2 regions of the Leptolyngbya sp. FACHB-541 genome follow, and region 2 is predicted to be linked to the other one. Evidence: predicted binding sites of a transcription regulator. Region 2 holds the regulator's gene; the other holds the start of a gene.

Region 1 (8,037 bases), on a different contig from region 2:
GAGCTATCGCCGAGGCAATATTTGGCGACTGTAATGTCAGTTAACGGCACTTTTTTTGGCGTTGGTCAAACACTAGGACCCGTACTGATGGGACTCGCCTTTGCAATAGGAGGGATTAACAGTGTCTTCTTCGTAGGAGTTGGATTTGCGATCGTCATCTCGATTATCTTCCGCTATTGCGTTTGTATGTAATGCCACTTCTAAAAATTAAAGCTACAGATAGAAGCGGGGTGCCCTTCTATCTGTAGCTCGTTTTTGTAAAAACGGTATAACGCCGTTTCTACATGAGCCTACATATTTTGAAGCGTGTCCCACTTAAGCGGGACACGCTTCAAAATATGTAGGCTTATTTGGGGGAGCGCAACATTACATCATACCCATGCCGCCCATACCACCCATGCCGCCCATGCCGCCCATGCCGCCCATACCACCCATGCCACCATCGGCAGGAGCCGCAGATTTAGGTTCTGGTTTTTCGACGACGAGCGCTTCAGTGGTGATGACCATGCCAGCAACGGAACCCGCATCTTGCAGAGCAGAACGTACCACCTTTGCGGGGTCGATGATTCCGGCTGCAACTAGGTCTTCAAATTCGCCCGTCAGAGCATTGTAGCCAACGTTGAAATCCAAATCACGGACCTTCTCGACAATTACGGAACCTTCAGCTCCAGCATTGTCTGCAATTTGACGCAATGGGGCTTCCAGGGCTTTGATTACGATGTCTGCCCCGATCCTTTCTTCAACGTTCAAGCTGTTCCTGAAGTCCTGCTGCACTTTCTGAGCCAGGTGAATCAAGGTTGTGCCACCACCCGGAACGATTCCTTCTTCAACGGCTGCTTTGGTTGCGTTGAGCGCATCTTCGATTCGCAGTTTGCGATCTTTAAGTTCAGTTTCTGTGGCAGCTCCAACTTTGATCACAGCAACGCCACCAGACAGTTTTGCCAACCGCTCTTGCAGCTTTTCTTTGTCGTAGTCAGATTCAGTGCGAGCTAGTTCCTGACGAATTTGAGCGATGCGCTTGTCCAGATCAGCTTTATTAGCAGCTTCAGCAACGATCGTGGTGCTGTCTTTGGTGATCGTCAGCTTGCGGGCAGTTCCCAACATTTCAAGGCTGGCAGTGTCCAGGCTCAACCCGATTTCCTCAGAAATCATTTGTCCACCGGTGAGGACGGCGATGTCTTGCAGCATCGCTTTGCGACGTTCGCCAAAACCAGGTGCTTTGATCGCGACAGCGTTTAGTACTCCACGCAAGCGGTTAACAACCAATGTTGCTAAGGCTTCACCGTCTACGTCTTCTGCAATGATCAATAGCGGTTGACCAGAACGGGCAATTTTTTCTAAGACAGGCACTAGGTCTTGAATAGTGCTGATTTTTTTGTCGGTAAGCAGAATTCGAGCGTTTTCAAGCTCACAGATCATCCGCTCACTATCAGTTACAAAGTAGGGTGAGATGTAACCCCGGTCGATCTGCATTCCCTCAACTGTTTCCAGTTCGGTTGCTAAAGATTTAGATTCTTCGACGGTAATTACGCCATCTCTGCCGACCTTATCCATTGCTTCGGAAATCATCGCGCCGACTTCTTCATCACTGCCTGCGGATACGGCAGCAACCTGGGCGATCGCATTTCCCTCAATCGGCTTGGCAATTGCCTCAATTTCTCTGACAATCTGGGCGATCGTTTTCTCGATGCCGCGTCGTAAGCTAACCGGGTTCGTTCCTGCTGCAACGTTTTTCAAGCCTTCCCGAATCATTGCCTGAGCCAAAACGGTAGCGGTGGTTGTACCGTCTCCCGCCAAATCCTTGGTTTTAGAGGCAACTTCCCGAATCAGTTGAGCGCCTGTGTTTTCTAGCGGATCTTCTAATTCGATTTCCTTGGCGATCGTGATGCCGTCGTTGACAATCTGGGGTGCGCCATACTTCTTCTCTAGCACCACGTTTCGACCTTTAGGTCCGAGCGTGATTCGCACCGCGTCAGCAAGGGCATTTACGCCTCGTTCTAGCGCTTGCCGAGATTCTTCATCAAATACAACAAATTTTGCCATTGCCTGTCTCTCAGTTTCTCTATCTGAGTTCTCCTTCCAGAATTTAGCACTCTCTGATGGAGATTGCTAACGATCAGTTTCTCTCAAACAATGGCGGAATTCACGACTTGCCAAGGGAGGCTCGTTATCTATCGCTGCCAAACTTGAATTGTTGAGCCAGCGACCGCAATAAATCGCTCTCCATCAGCGGTGAAGTGAAAGGGAACACCTGAATAGAGATCTGGGAAAGCCTGCTGGCTCTCTCCAGTTGTGATGTTGAACAGTCTGACGCTGTAAGGCGAGAGGTCGTAGGAAGGAGTATTCTCAGTCGATGCAACCAGGGCATCAGCGGCAAGGGTTTGACCGTCAGGGCTAAAGAGGAGGCGATCGCCAAACGGCGGCGGTGCGGTAGTTAGTCCTTGATTGATCGGCATTGTGCGTTCCAGTTGTAGCGATCGCATACTCCAAAGTTTTACTGTGCCGTCTTCGCTCCAGCTTGCTAGAGTTCTTCCATCCGGGCTAAAGGTTAACGAGCGGATACCACCTATGTGTCCGGTGAGAGTTACGACTCGTGCACCAGTTCGGGTATTCCACAGTTTGATGGTGTTATCAGGGTCAACAGTAGCAATGATTTGCGTCAACCCAGAGGCAAGCCGAATTCCGCTAGGGTGAAAAGCAAATGGGATGCGACGACCGTTATCCGTGTCGGTTCTGCTTTGAGACAACTGGCGAATCGGTTGTCCATCTATATTCCACAGTTGCAGAGCGTTACTGTCATGGAGAACGCTGACGAGGCTTTGTCCATCTGGGCTAAAAGCAACCGTTTGAATTTTGTCTTGTCCGGGTTGCATTCCCAAGCTGAGGGTGCGGCGCACTTCACCAGTGTTAAGGTTCCACAATTTCACAGTCAGGTCAGAACTGCCGCTGGCAAGGGTTTGACCGTCGGGGCTAATGGCGATCGCATGAACCGCATACTGATGTCCGCTCAACGTGCGAATTGCCTCACCCGTTCTGGCATTCCATAGCTTTACAGTGCGATCGGACATACCTGCCGCAACAGTTTCGCCATCGGGTGTAAAGGTGATCGCGTGAACCACATCTCCCATTAAATGAATATTGACCAGCGAACCTGGTTCTTGAATGTCACCATTAGGAGAAACCCATTCATCGGCAGTACCTTGAACCAGCGTGGCTGTCTTTTCTCCCGTTTGCAGATTCCACAGCGTCAGGGTGCTACTGGGGTCATTGCTACAGGAACGCTCCCGACTAATGCTGCTGACCGCAAGCGTTTGACTATCAGGACTAACGGCCATTCTGCTGGGATAAACCGGACAAACTGTACCTGGATAGACCTGGCTTTCTAGGTCAATCTCATAGCTCAGTTGAGCGTTCTCCCAGGTATCTAATTGATCTGCCTGGACTATGGTAGTCGTCGGGCCGGGTTGAGATGAACTATGTGGCTGAAGGGTTAGCGCTGAAGCAGGAATTGCAGCAAACAGGGCGAAAAAGGTAAAAGAGGCGATCGCAAAACGCATAAATCAGTAGCCGTAGCAAATAGTAGCCATAACATTTGAATAGAGATGCATCCTAAGTGCAGTCCCTCATCCAATGATGGCGAGAAGTTGTGCGATCGCTCTCCTAAATATGGCAGAACCACAACTGGCATGACGGGCGGTATTGCTTACTTCAATCCCCAGGAGGCGATCGCCAAACATCCCCAACCGATTAAAAAGGCAACGCCTCCTAAGGGCGTAATTGCTCCCAACCACTTGATTCCAGAAAGGCTCAAGGCGTAAAGACTGCCCGAAAAAATTGCGACTCCGGCAATGAAAGCGATCCCCGATGCGGTTAAAAGAGATTGATTTGTCTCAGCCCGCAGCAGCAACAGCGTCACCAATAGCAACGCCAGCGCATGATACATCTGGTAACGTGCCCCAGTCTCAAAGATTTCTAGGGCGCGATCGCTCAGTTTCTCTTTCAGTGCATGGGAGGCAAAAGCACCAGCCGCAACTGAAGTGCCGCCAAGAATGGAAGCGATCGCCAAGAAAATTTGACTCATGATTGCCCAATAGCTCCAAAAACTGCATAGGATGGTGAATCGGATTTAGGAATGAATCGGTTTGGAGCGATCGCCCCACCATGATTGATCATGATCGCTTATTCAAAGAATTGCTCTCTACTTTCTTTGTGGAATTCATTGACCTGTTTCTGCCGGAGGTCAGCGCTTACTTGGAGCCAAATTCTCTGACTTTCTTAAATACAGAAGTGTTCACTGATGTGACGGAGGGCGATCGCCACGAAGCTGACCTGCTCGTCCAAGCCAACTTTAGAGGAGAAGACTCCTGTTTTCTAATTCACACTGAGCATCAGTCTTACGCTGAATCAAACTTCGGGCAGCGAATGTTCAACTATTTTGCGAGGCTCTATCAGAAATATCGCTTGCCCATTTACCCAATTGTCGTCTTTTCGTTTGACGAACCGTACCGGGCAGAGGGCGATCGCTTTGAAGTCACATTCCCCAACAAACTGGTGTTGCAGTTCAACTACGAAGTCATTCAACTTAATCGCTTGACTGGCGCGACTTCGTTCGCCAGCCTAATCCTGTTGCTAGTGCGCTCATGGCAAAAATGAGAATCCCTCAAGCAGAACGCCCCAAAGTTAAGCTCGAATGTCTGCTTTGCTGGCAACCCTGCGCTTAGATCCAGCCCGAATGCAGCTAATCTCTGGCTTCATTGATGTTTATCTACGTCTGAACCCTTCAGAACAGCAGCAGTTTCAGAACGAGCTTGATAGGATTAACCCAAGACAGCAGCGGGAGGAAGTTATGGAAATCGTTACCAGCTGGATGCAAGAAGGAATAGAGCGAGGACTGGAGCAAGGACGGCAAGAAGGGGAGATAGCTGTAATTAGCCGTCTACTGTCCCGTAAGTTTGGGGCTGTGGATGCTGCATTGCAGGAATGTTTGCGTCAGCTTTCGATCGCCCAACTAGAAGATCTGGCAGAAGCCCTTTTAGATTTCTCCACTAAAGCTGACTTGATGGATTGGTTGAATCGCCGCTCCTGAGCCTGTGCAGGATTCACCAGTGCAGACAGAATGGGTTCTGTTAATTGGGCGATCGCTAGAATAATCAAGAGTGAATGCTTCACCTTTAGCGATTTTCCCGATATCCACACAACTTTAGCGTTTCAAAGTTATGCACATCCTCTGGCTTACCGTTATCGGGCTATTTCCCGTGTTAGGACTGTTTTATCTCTATAAAGACGTTCGCAAAGTTCGCAACTGGAAACATGACCCAGCAGGAACGTTTGCTGAAGCGACCTCCTGTGCAGGATGGGAGCCACTCGACGGAGTTGGGACTGAACAGGCTTGCCATAGTGGTTCTGTGCTTGGTGAAACGGGTATCTGCGACGCTGTTCACTGAATAGATTTTGGGCACATTTTTCACCATTAGTCCATCACCATGCCACCATCCACGTTCATGGTTTGCCCGGTGATATAGGCAGCGGCAGGATCAGCAGCTAGGAAACGGACCAATCCGGCAACTTCCTCTGGCTTGCCATAGCGACCAAGGGGAATATATTTGAGAATTTCCTCAGCTTTAACATCCTGGGTCATGTCGGTTTCAATGAAGCCGGGAGCAACCACGTTGACCGTAATGCCTCGGCTGGATAGCTCCTTTGCAACGGTTTTGGAAAAGCCAATCACCCCTGCTTTAGCGGCTGCGTAGTTTGCCTGTCCCGGGTTGCCCATCAAACCTGATACAGAAGAAATCTGCACAATCCGACCTGACTTTTGCTTCAGCATAATTTTGCTGACTGCTCTGGTGCAGAGAAAAACGCCGGTCAGGTTGAGGTTGATCACAGCTTGCCAGTCTTCGGGCTTCATTCGCAGCAGCAGCGTGTCGCGAGTGATTCCGGCATTGTTCACCAATACGTCGATTCGCCCCCATTTTTCCATGACGGCATTGACCAGAGTATCAACCTGGTCGGCTTGGGAGACATCGGCTTGCAGAGCGATCGCCCCTCCTCCCATTCCCGTAATTTCTGCAACGACCTCATCGGCAGCTTTGCTTGAGTTCGCATAATTCACTGCTACATTAGCTCCTTCTGCCGCCAATGCCAGGGCGATCGCCCGCCCAATGCCTCGCGAGGCACCCGTAACAATTGCCACCTGATCTTTGAGCCGTTGGGAATCTAGGGATGCTGCCATAACCTGTACCTCTTGTCGCAGAATGCTGAGCCATAGAGAATCGCCAAGCGATTGTCGAGCTATGACCGATTAAAATTGCTAGACCATATTAAGGCATTTGGGGTATCCTTACCGACTCCCCAAAATTTGCACTAGGATCGAGCCATCAAAACCAAATTCTGTTTATCAACCCTATAGCAATATGGCGACCAAGAAGCAGTTCGGTAGCTTTGAGGAAATGCTCTCCGGTTCAGACGTGCCGCTGTTGGTAGATTTCTATGCGCCCTGGTGTGGTCCCTGCCAGATGATGGCAAAAATTTTAGAGCAAGTAAACGCTCAAATGGGACAACAGCTCAAGGTCGTAAAAATCAACACCGACAACTATCCTGCTTTGGCGACCCAGTATCAAATTCATGCCCTGCCGACGCTGGTGCTGTTTAAGCAGGGGGAACCCGTTGAGCGAATTGAGGGTGTGATGCCCGCCGATCGCCTGATTCAACGATTAAAAACTTTGGTCGAGTAATGGCTTCTCTCAATACCAGGGCTGAGTTAGATCGCCTGCTGCAAACTCGCAATGAGCATCCCGAAAAAGCAGCAGAGATTGATGCTGCTATTCATAGGGCGTTTTCCCAAACTCATGCTGTTTTGGTGTTGGACATGTCGGGCTTTTCAAGGCTGACGGTGCGTTATGGAATCATTCACTTTCTAGCGATGATGCATCGGCTGCATGTCATTGCCTTGCCTCTGATTAACCAACACCAGGGTAAGTTGATTAAGCAAGAAGCGGACAACTTGTTTGCGGTGTTTCCGACAGTAGCGCTGGCAGTCGAGGCGGCAGTTGATCTGCTGAAAACGCTAGCAGCGGTAAACACAGGCTTGCCTGATTCGCTGGACCTCTTTGCTAGTATTGGCATCGGCTACGGAGAGGTGCTGATGGTAGAAGATAGCGACATGTATGGCAGTGAGATGAATCTTGCTTCAAAGCTGGGGGAAGATCTGGCGCGATCGGGAGAAATCTTACTCACAGAGGCAGCATTTACTCAGATAGATCCAGTAGATCCAGCATCCGATCGCTGGGAAGAACTGGAATTTTCTGTTTCTGGGCTTCAACTGATGACCCATAAGCGGCTCTGGCAGGGAAGCGGCGATCGCTTCTGATTAACCTTCTCAACACAATCTCTGAGCGAAGCTTTAAGAATTCCACTTCTACGCAAAAGCAAGTCCTGGAACGATGAAGGAAATTATGTAGATTCTGACTGGCTACCTGATTCGCATTGGTACAGTTGATACCTATATCCATCAACGGAATCTGCGTCATCATCTGGATTACAGTTTTGCTTTCGCAGAAACGAGTCAAGCAGTTCAGTTTCAGTTGGACGCTGAAAGTTGAGCAACCAGAGATTGAGCGGACGAGGCGATCGCTCCAGCGCCTCGCGCATTACGGTCGTCGTAAATTTAGGGCTTTTGCCCTGACTGATCATCAGAAACTGCGTATTCTCTGCGGCGGTTGGGTCAGTGGCGTGTTTTAGCTCCCAAGCAATTCCCATGAGCCTGCCCGTTTGCCCATGCGTACGATGGGCGATCGCCACCAACACAGGAATCTCAGCACTATCTTGAATAGCTGCCGCTACCACATCCGGGCGGTGAGTTTTTTGGTAGCCCAGATTTGTCACCACCGTTAACCCACCTAAAAAGCTGAACAGCCCAATTAAGATTACGGTTCGTTTGCCCCCTGACATAACACTTGACCACAGTCGGGGCAACCAACCCGGTTTTGGCTGAATCCTTGGCTCAGTCCTCCAAAGTGCTGCAAGTCCAGCAGCAAT
Region 2 (8,037 bases):
CTGGGTCTTCAGTAGTCTGCAAGGCAGGTTGATTCCTGCGGCTACGAATTAGATTCGTTAGACGCTTGATCTCTAACTGCTGTGAACTTGATTCAACACGTCAGGTGAGCCAGCTTCGTGGTCGTCTAAGCGAACTTCACGGTTGGCTAGGCTAACTTCACGGTTGGCTAGGCTAACTTCACGGTAAGTGAAGCTGGCTTTATGGCTAACTGGGCTGGCTTCGTAGCCGACTAAGCTAGCTTAGTGGCTGACTAGGCTGGCTTCCCAGTAAGTGAAGCTGGCTTAGTGGCTGGCTAAGCTGGCTTCGTAGTTAAGTAGGCTGGCTTCGTAGCTAGCTAGGCTGGCTTCATGGCTAGCTAGGCTGACCTCCTATTCACCAAGGTCAGCTTTGATGGAGCCTGGAGGCACATGATTTTGTAGAGAGAGTCAGTTTAGTTTTAGATGCAGGTGAGGTGGGGGCGTGAGGACTAGTCGCAGTCAGACCAGTCGCAGTCAAGGGACTGTTGGGTTCCGCTTTGCTTCACCCAACCTACGAATTTAGAACCAGAGGTTTAGGATAATGCACGACTATGGAAGTAGGCTTACGCAGCTATGCTCAATTTCCATAGAATGAGGCTCGTTTTGACGAAAGTTGCTGTAATAGGGAAGAGTGGAAAAGGCGATCGATAAGCCAGCCATACTAAAATCAAGACATTGCTTGCAACAGTAAGACAGGGCTGTTGCTCAACTGGCAATCAGAGCCAAAATTGCTTGCAAGGGGCATAATCCTGTCCGACTTCTAAAGGAAGTATTCTATTTAACTCATGTTTGGCTACTTCGGATTAATGTAAGTCCAATGGCTTGCGAAAGGTGGTGATATCTTGTTAAGAAAGAACGACTTGGAGCGTTGCTATCGAGTGCTAGACCTGGAGCCTGGAGCCTCACTGGAAGAAGTGAACCAGGCTTACAAGGATTTGGTTTTTATCTGGCATCCCGATCGCATTCCGCAAGACAACCCACGTTTGCTGCAAAAGGCACAGGAAAAGCTGAAGGAAATTAACCAGGCGCGCGATCGGTTGCGATCGCACCACAGTACCCAATCCAGCCAATCCAAATCGTCCAGCTCGTCCAATTCATCTCAAACCACCCAGACGCAAGCTCGACGCGAACCTATCCATCCTCGCTATTACTACCAGCCACCGCCCCGACCTTACTATCAGCCGCCCCCAACCAGTTCCCAATCCAATAACCAGACTGCTTCTAACAACCAGACTGCTTCTACTTATAGACAAGATGCTTACCAGCAGCCTCGCGACCAGCAGCCCGTTTCTGAGTCGCAGCAGTCTCGTCACAGTCCATCCCGAACTAATCAGTCAACCTATCGTCAGTCTCAGTCATCCCCAACTCACTCCCAAGCTCAGCCTCCTAGCTCGGCGCAAGCTCATTCGTCTTCGGCTCACCACACCTATCAGCCCGCTCCACGTCAGCCCAAACCACAGGCTCCTGACCTGAGTGGGTCAAACCTGAGTGGGTCAGACCTGCGAGAAAAAGACCTATCTGGTAGAAATTTGAGCAACTCCGACCTGAGCGGGGCTAACCTGACCGACGCATTTCTACACAATGTCAACTTAAACGGTGCGAATCTCCAGAAAGCAAACCTGTTTCGAGCGAATCTACTTCAGGCTGATCTGAGTAACGCCGATCTGAGAGAGGCGAATTTGATTGGGGCTGATTTGAGTGGCGCTGACTTGAGTGGCGCTGACTTGAGTGGTGCTCGAATTGGATTTAGCGATCGCATCATGGTCAAAATGACAGGGGCAATCTTGACTGGGACTCGCATGCCCGATGGCAGTTTGTATGGCACGAAGAACGGGGGATGAAGGGAAGACAACGTGCTAAGTTTGTATGCATAACTATATACAACTTAGAACTGTTTTAAGTTAACCCGATGACTGCTCAAGCTTCGAATCTACCGCTCGCCCACATCAGCGTTGAGGAATTAGCTGAGCGCTTGGCTGCTGGCGATCGCCTGCAACTGATTGACGTCAGAGAGCCTGAAGAACTGGCGATCGCCAGTTTAGACTCGTTTCACAGCCTGCCGCTGAGCCAGTTTGCTCAGTGGTCAGGGCAGGTTCAGACGCAATTTGACCCTCACGCAGAAACCGTCGTCATGTGTCACCACGGGGTGCGCTCTGCCCAGATGTGTCACTGGTTGCTCAATCAAGGCTTTACCCATGTCAAAAACCTGACGGGTGGCATTGATGCCTACTCAACCGCTGTTGATCCAGCTGTTCCTCGTTATTAACCTTACGGTTTAACCCGATTTAACCCTGTTCTCCCTGCGCTGCTCGGCTCGGTATTAGCCCCTACTAACTAGGCAACGACAGGTCAGCTAAATTACGATCAGTAAACAGCACTTTAGCTCTGGCTCAAATGTCAATACAACTCAAGCTTAGCGATCGCCAGCAGCAAGTTCTCTGGGCAACGGTGCGTCACTACATCGCTACTGCTAAGCCCGTCGGCTCCGAAGCGCTGGTGGAAGGATTTAATCCCAGGGTGAGCCCCGCTACGATTCGCAATGCGATGGGCTACCTGGAAAAGGCAGGCTTGCTCTATCAGCCTCACACCTCAGCAGGGCGAGTTCCCTCTGACTCTGGCTATCGCATCTATGTCGATCAGCTAATTACGCCCTCAGAAGCGCTGGCTCGTCGAGCTGACCAAATGCTCTCAGACCAGTTGAACTGGGACAATTGCAGCTTTGAGGCACTGATGCGCGGTGCAGCTCAAATTCTCTCAACTTTGAGTGGCTACATTGCGCTAATCACCATGCCCCAAGCCAGCACGGTGCAACTGCGTCACCTGCAACTGGTGCAAATTGACCCCGGACGGGTGATGCTGATTGTGGTGCTAGATTCCTACGAAACTCAATCCACATTGGTCAACTTGCCCAAACCGAGCAGCGATACGCAGCCCGACGCCGAACTGCTCGACCGGGAACTGCAAATTCTCTCCAATTTCCTCAATAGCCATCTCCGGGGGCGATCGCTCAGTGAGATCTCCACACTCGACTGGAGCGACCTTGGACGAGAATTTGAGCGCTACGCAGACCTGTTGCGCGTATCTCTCCAAGAATTAGCAAGCCGCAGTCAGGTGCCTGTTTCTACCCAAATTTTGATTAGCGGCGTTGCTGAAGTGTTGCGCCGTCAGCCAGAGTTTTCAGAGTTACAGCAGGTTCAAACGATCATTCAACTTCTAGAAGAAGAGCAAGACCAGCTTTGGTCGCTAATCTGCGAGTCTACTGAACCTGAAAACCCTGGCAAGCGAGTCACCGTTAGAATCGGCTCTGAAAATCCGCTGGAGCCGATTCGCACATGCACCCTGGTTTCTGCAACCTATCAACGGGGAAATACCCAGGTTGGCAGTGTGGGAATGCTAGGGCCAACGCGAATGGTGTACGAAAATGCGATCGCCCTCGTCGAGGCTACCGCCGACTACCTTTCGGAAGCTCTTAGCCAGTCTGGACAATAAAGTCTAGACAATAAAAACAACTGCCTCACTATTAAGTATCCGTACCGCCAAAAGTAATCAAGCGGCTATCTCCCGCAAATCGATGCGCCCCATGTTCGCCAACAACGGCAGGAAACCGTCCTGCCCGTAGAATCACCTGGATTGATTCCAAATCCCAGTTGTCTGCTGTTTCTGTGCCTTTCTCCTGAGAAACATGCTGCAATTGGAAAAACTCCACCTGATTAGGGTCTGTCAATTCAGGAATCTCCACTTGAGTAATGGTCTCCGAACCTCCCCCCAATCCTCCAACCAGTCTCGTAAACTCTTTGACCGGCGAATTTTGCAGTTTGACGTAAAAGTTTGCGTGGCTGCCGCTGCGTAGATCATCCCCACCTGTCTTAATAGTGACATCCAAAGTTGCCATAGCTTTACTTCTCCTGTTCTACGTTTTGTTGTTGCAAGTGTATTGAACAGGTCATAAAAAGCTGCCTCTATGAATAGGAATTGCAACTTTTTTTACCTGTCAAATTCACGTTTTTATCCTAAGCAAGCAAGCTAAATGGCAGCATTACCCTAGAGGGTACTGATAGCGTTTTAGTGGCGATGTTCTAGTGACAGTGTTCTAGCCCATTTCAACCTGATGATTCGTGGTTTCCGTTAATGCAGAGTTAGCCTTTGTATCCCGTCAATATCACTGATCTAATCTTTCAGGAAGGCATTGTCGATGGCGTGGAAATCCGACCACATTGGAAAACCGACCACATTCTGGCAGAACCGGGACTGCGGCTGACATCTGAAGAGAAGGCAGACATCTTAAGTCGAATGCCTCCTCCTGCTTCGATAGATGGTCAAATTTACGTGGACGGCGGGAATTTGATATTAGTGATGAAAAGAAAGACATTCTCTACTGCTTAGGCTATCAGCAGGCAAAAGAGTTTTTTCACGCTTGGAACTGGAACAAACATTTAGAGCTACGAGGGTTTGATCCTGCCGAGTTAATTCCTTAGCAATGAGAATTCTCTTACCAAACTAATCACTCAAGCCAAAACAGAAAATGGGGCAAGGTCTAGCCTTGCCCCATTTTCTATCTCAACGAATATGACTCTACTCTTTCCTCCAGGAAGAACTTTCAAATGTATCCTTGCTGGAAGGAGGTAGGAAGCAGGTTCAAGTCCAATCCAATTTAGAAGTAGATATTATCTGCTCTATTGCACAGGATTAGCGACTGGAGGGGCTGGCTCAGCTACATTCGGCTGAGTTGTCTCTGGCTGAGCTGTCTCTGGTTGTGCTGCTTCAGGCTGTGCTGCTTCAGGCTGTGCTGTTTCTGGCTGCACAGCTTCTGGCTGCGTCGTGCTGGCTGGAGGAACAGCGGGTGCAGGTTCAGCAGCAGGTTGCTGAGGTGCAGGAGCTTGAGGCTGCGGTACAGGTACTATCTCGCGAGTCCGCTCAATAATTCGCTCACGAACTTCTGTGTTGTTTGTCTCGGTTTCCTCCTCTTGAGGTTCTACAGGTACGGGCACAGGTACAACCGGAGTTTGGCTCTGCTGATTGACAAAATATAGAGCACCTACGGTTAAGCCCAGAAGAGAAGTCAGCAGAATACCAAGCAATAAACCTCGTGAAGCACTATTGTCGTCTCTAACTCGCAAGTTCTCTTCGTATGCCTGACGCTCGACAACACGCCCCTGCGTATATCCGTTTTGATAAGAGGCGGGAGAAGCAGTTCGATTACCGTTGCCGATAGAAGGATTGGGATTTACTAAATCCTGATTTCCTAGCTCTACCTCGCGGTCGTTCAAGATGCGGCGACGGTCAGAGACTTGATTACCAGAAGTAGGATAAACCTGATGATGATCGTTTTGGATAGAGGTAGGGCGATCGCTCTGAATGCGAGTTCGATCGTTATTATTTGAGTGAGTCATATTACACCAACAGAATTCAATCAAAAAGACATTTATATTAATCTGATCGTTCTCGATAGCCTTCAGTTTACTATTGTTAAATCAAGGTCAAAGCCTCTTCTGACAAAGCTTTAGAGCCATGAGAACTATATCAGGAGATGCACTTTTAAATGAGTGATGCAGACATCTATGAAAGGAGCGAACAAATACAACCTAACAAGAACCATCTAGAAAGAACTCCTTCTGAGGAAATGGATATTGTAATCTATCTTTGGACTGAATTCACCTCAAAAAGCAGCAAAAAATTATCCCATTTGAAGGAATGGCTTCCGTAATACGAAGCAAACTGTAATAGGTTATGAACATCAAGACCTCCAATTTCTTGAAGAAGTTGGAGGTCACAATAGGACTGCTACAAATAGGTTAAATTGGATTCCCTTTAACGCAGCAAAGCGTCCCAAGTTGCGGGTCCAACTACTCCGTCTGACTCAAGCCCAGAATTACGCTGAGCAGCTCTGACTGCGTTCTGAGTTTCTGTGCCAAAAACGCCATCTACGGTGCCATTAAAAAATCCTGTGGCTCGTAGCCGTTCTTGTAGTTGAGTGACGGCTGGTCCGCGCATTCCCACTCTGAGGATAGGCAGATCTACGCTGGACTGAGCCGTTGCTTGAGTGCTGGAGTTGGCTGCTTGGGCAGATGTTCCGCCTGCCGTATTGCCTGCACTAGCAGCAGGTGTAGGGTTGGGCGCTGTATTGGCTGTCTCACTTGCATTAGCCGCAGCAGCCGATGGAGTCGCAGTCGGCTCAACGGAAGAAGGCGTTGGGAAAGCAAGGGTCGCAGCAGTTGTTTCAGCGGTATCAGGTGTAGCTGGACTACTTGCAGAGGGAGCGATCGCCCCAGTCGCAGAGGACACTCCGCTTACTGAAGGAGACGCAGGTAGCAATCGTTCCCATGTTCCAGGTCCAACAACCCCATCTGCGGTCAACCCTGCTGCTTGTTGAAAGGCGGTAACGGCGATCGCAGTACTCTCCTGATACACACCGTCCACGACACCGCTATAGTAGCCCAAAAGCTTGAGCATTGCCTGCAACTCTGCAACCTGTGTACCCTGGCTACCCACTCGCAACGTGATGCGGCTACTTTCCAGTGGCAAAATCTCAGCATTCGGTGCAGGCGCTTGAGCTTCCTGGCTACTGCCGGGTGAAGCGCTTAAGCCAAGCAGCATAAAGCAGCCAATCAGTGCTACCTGCCCAATTTGCAGGCATCGAGGGAATGGGGTGGCGGTCCCCGAATTTTGCATCAAGTGAGTGCGGCTGGGCTGGAGTCCTGTTTGCATTGAGAGACCACGACTGCGGATCAAAATCCTTCTGAGTTTATCCCAAATTCTTGTCATGATGAATGAGGCGATCGCCAGAAATCACAGATACAGTCAATGCGCTATTCACTTTCCAGCCGATTTCAAGCTGTTTTACTGGGAGCCGCTCTGGGAGAAATTTTAGGCACTCAGTGTCAGGTTATGCAAAGCCAACAGCCGCAAGTCAAACAGCCCTCTCAGTGGACGAGTCTAAGCCGTTGGGGGTTTAGCGACTCAACGCTTGCAAACAGGATTGCGATCGCACCAGCTTGGGGTCGCGTAGCTGTCCAGCTGATAAAAGGACTGATTCGAGGCGGCGGTGGCGAAACAAGCTGGATTAATGAGGTATTGGATGTCTTAGAAATTCCGTTTGAACAGTCGAACAGAGAACCGAATTCTGAACGAAATTCATCTGAACAAGATGAGGGCAGCCCCCTTCCAGACTTTCCACAGATTGACGCGGGGTTGGCGATCGCTGCCCTTCCGATTGCTCTGTTTTTTCATGCTGACCCTCATCAGCTGGAACAGGAGCTTCAACAGGCAGACAAAGTTTGGCGACATCGACCAGAGTTAAGCGATGGAGTTCTTGCCATCAGTTATGCCCTTTCCCTAACGCTGAGAGAACAGCTTGACCCAACCCAACTCATTGCTGAAATCATTGAGGAACTGGAGTTAAACCGCGATCGTCCCACAACGCCAGGACCATCCGCTCCATCTAATTCTGCTAATTTTGTTGAGCAGCTTCGATTCGCGCAAACCTTAAACCAGACTAGCCTTGATAGGGCGACAGCTCAGATTCGCGACCAGCTTAGCAAATCGCAAACTGGATCAGATGCGCTGACCATTGCGATCGCCTTTCACTGTTTTCTCAACACACCAGAAGACTTTTGCCTTTCCGTTATTCGTGCTGCCCAACTTCACCGAAACCCGCAAACCACCTGCCTTACAGCAGCCCTATCTGGAGCTTACAACGGGATTAGCAGCATTCCCTTAAGCTGGCGGAGTGCTCTGAGCCGCGGCAGTTCTGAACACTCACCCCTAAACCACCTGTGGGGCGTCGCTACCGAAGCGGAACTGCAACAGCTGTCTGACCAACTTTTAGCCGCCTGGTCTGGAGCCTATGACCTGGTTCACCTACTCAATTACCCCGGACAGACTTTTGCGATCGCGGCCCCAAAGGTCATTCGTCCCCACTAAACCCCACTCAGCAGACCCATAACGTTTAGCGTTAATTGTAAGTAGATGAAAGGGCACCCCGCTCAGCGGGGTGTGCCCTTCCATCTGTAGCCTCTTGCG

What was found. Region 2 encodes HrcA, which represses chaperone genes, less so after heat shock. Its sites were predicted from a motif close to ANTTAGCACTCNNNANTNNNGAGTGCTAANT; they were not measured.
Region 1: the regulator HrcA is predicted to act here: its motif matches at 2,085-2,115, upstream of groL (chaperonin GroEL).

Annotation. Positions count from the first base shown of each region.
Region 1 is NZ_JACJPC010000136.1:7,249-15,285, forward strand. It holds gene H6G00_RS30285 (MFS transporter) at 1-192, shown strand, start outside; gene groL (chaperonin GroEL) at 367-2,043, opposite strand; gene H6G00_RS30295 (WD40 repeat domain-containing protein) at 2,172-3,557, opposite strand; gene H6G00_RS30300 (DUF423 domain-containing protein) at 3,704-4,081, opposite strand; partial or broken gene H6G00_RS36895 (DUF4351 domain-containing protein) at 4,162-5,086, shown strand; gene H6G00_RS30310 (hypothetical protein) at 5,217-5,444, shown strand; gene fabG (3-oxoacyl-[acyl-carrier-protein] reductase) at 5,471-6,232, opposite strand; gene trxA (thioredoxin) at 6,414-6,734, shown strand; gene H6G00_RS30325 (adenylate/guanylate cyclase domain-containing protein) at 6,734-7,369, shown strand; gene H6G00_RS30330 (glycosyltransferase) at 7,453-8,037, opposite strand, start outside.
Region 2 is NZ_JACJPC010000042.1:90,269-98,305, reverse strand. It holds gene H6G00_RS07305 (pentapeptide repeat-containing protein) at 861-1,859, shown strand; gene H6G00_RS07300 (rhodanese-like domain-containing protein) at 1,928-2,284, shown strand; gene hrcA (heat-inducible transcriptional repressor HrcA) at 2,419-3,507, shown strand; gene H6G00_RS07290 (hypothetical protein) at 3,539-3,910, opposite strand; gene H6G00_RS07285 (hypothetical protein) at 4,162-4,401, shown strand; gene H6G00_RS07280 (hypothetical protein) at 4,692-5,408, opposite strand; gene H6G00_RS07275 (peptidoglycan-binding domain-containing protein) at 5,827-6,723, opposite strand; gene H6G00_RS07270 (ADP-ribosylglycohydrolase family protein) at 6,820-7,938, shown strand.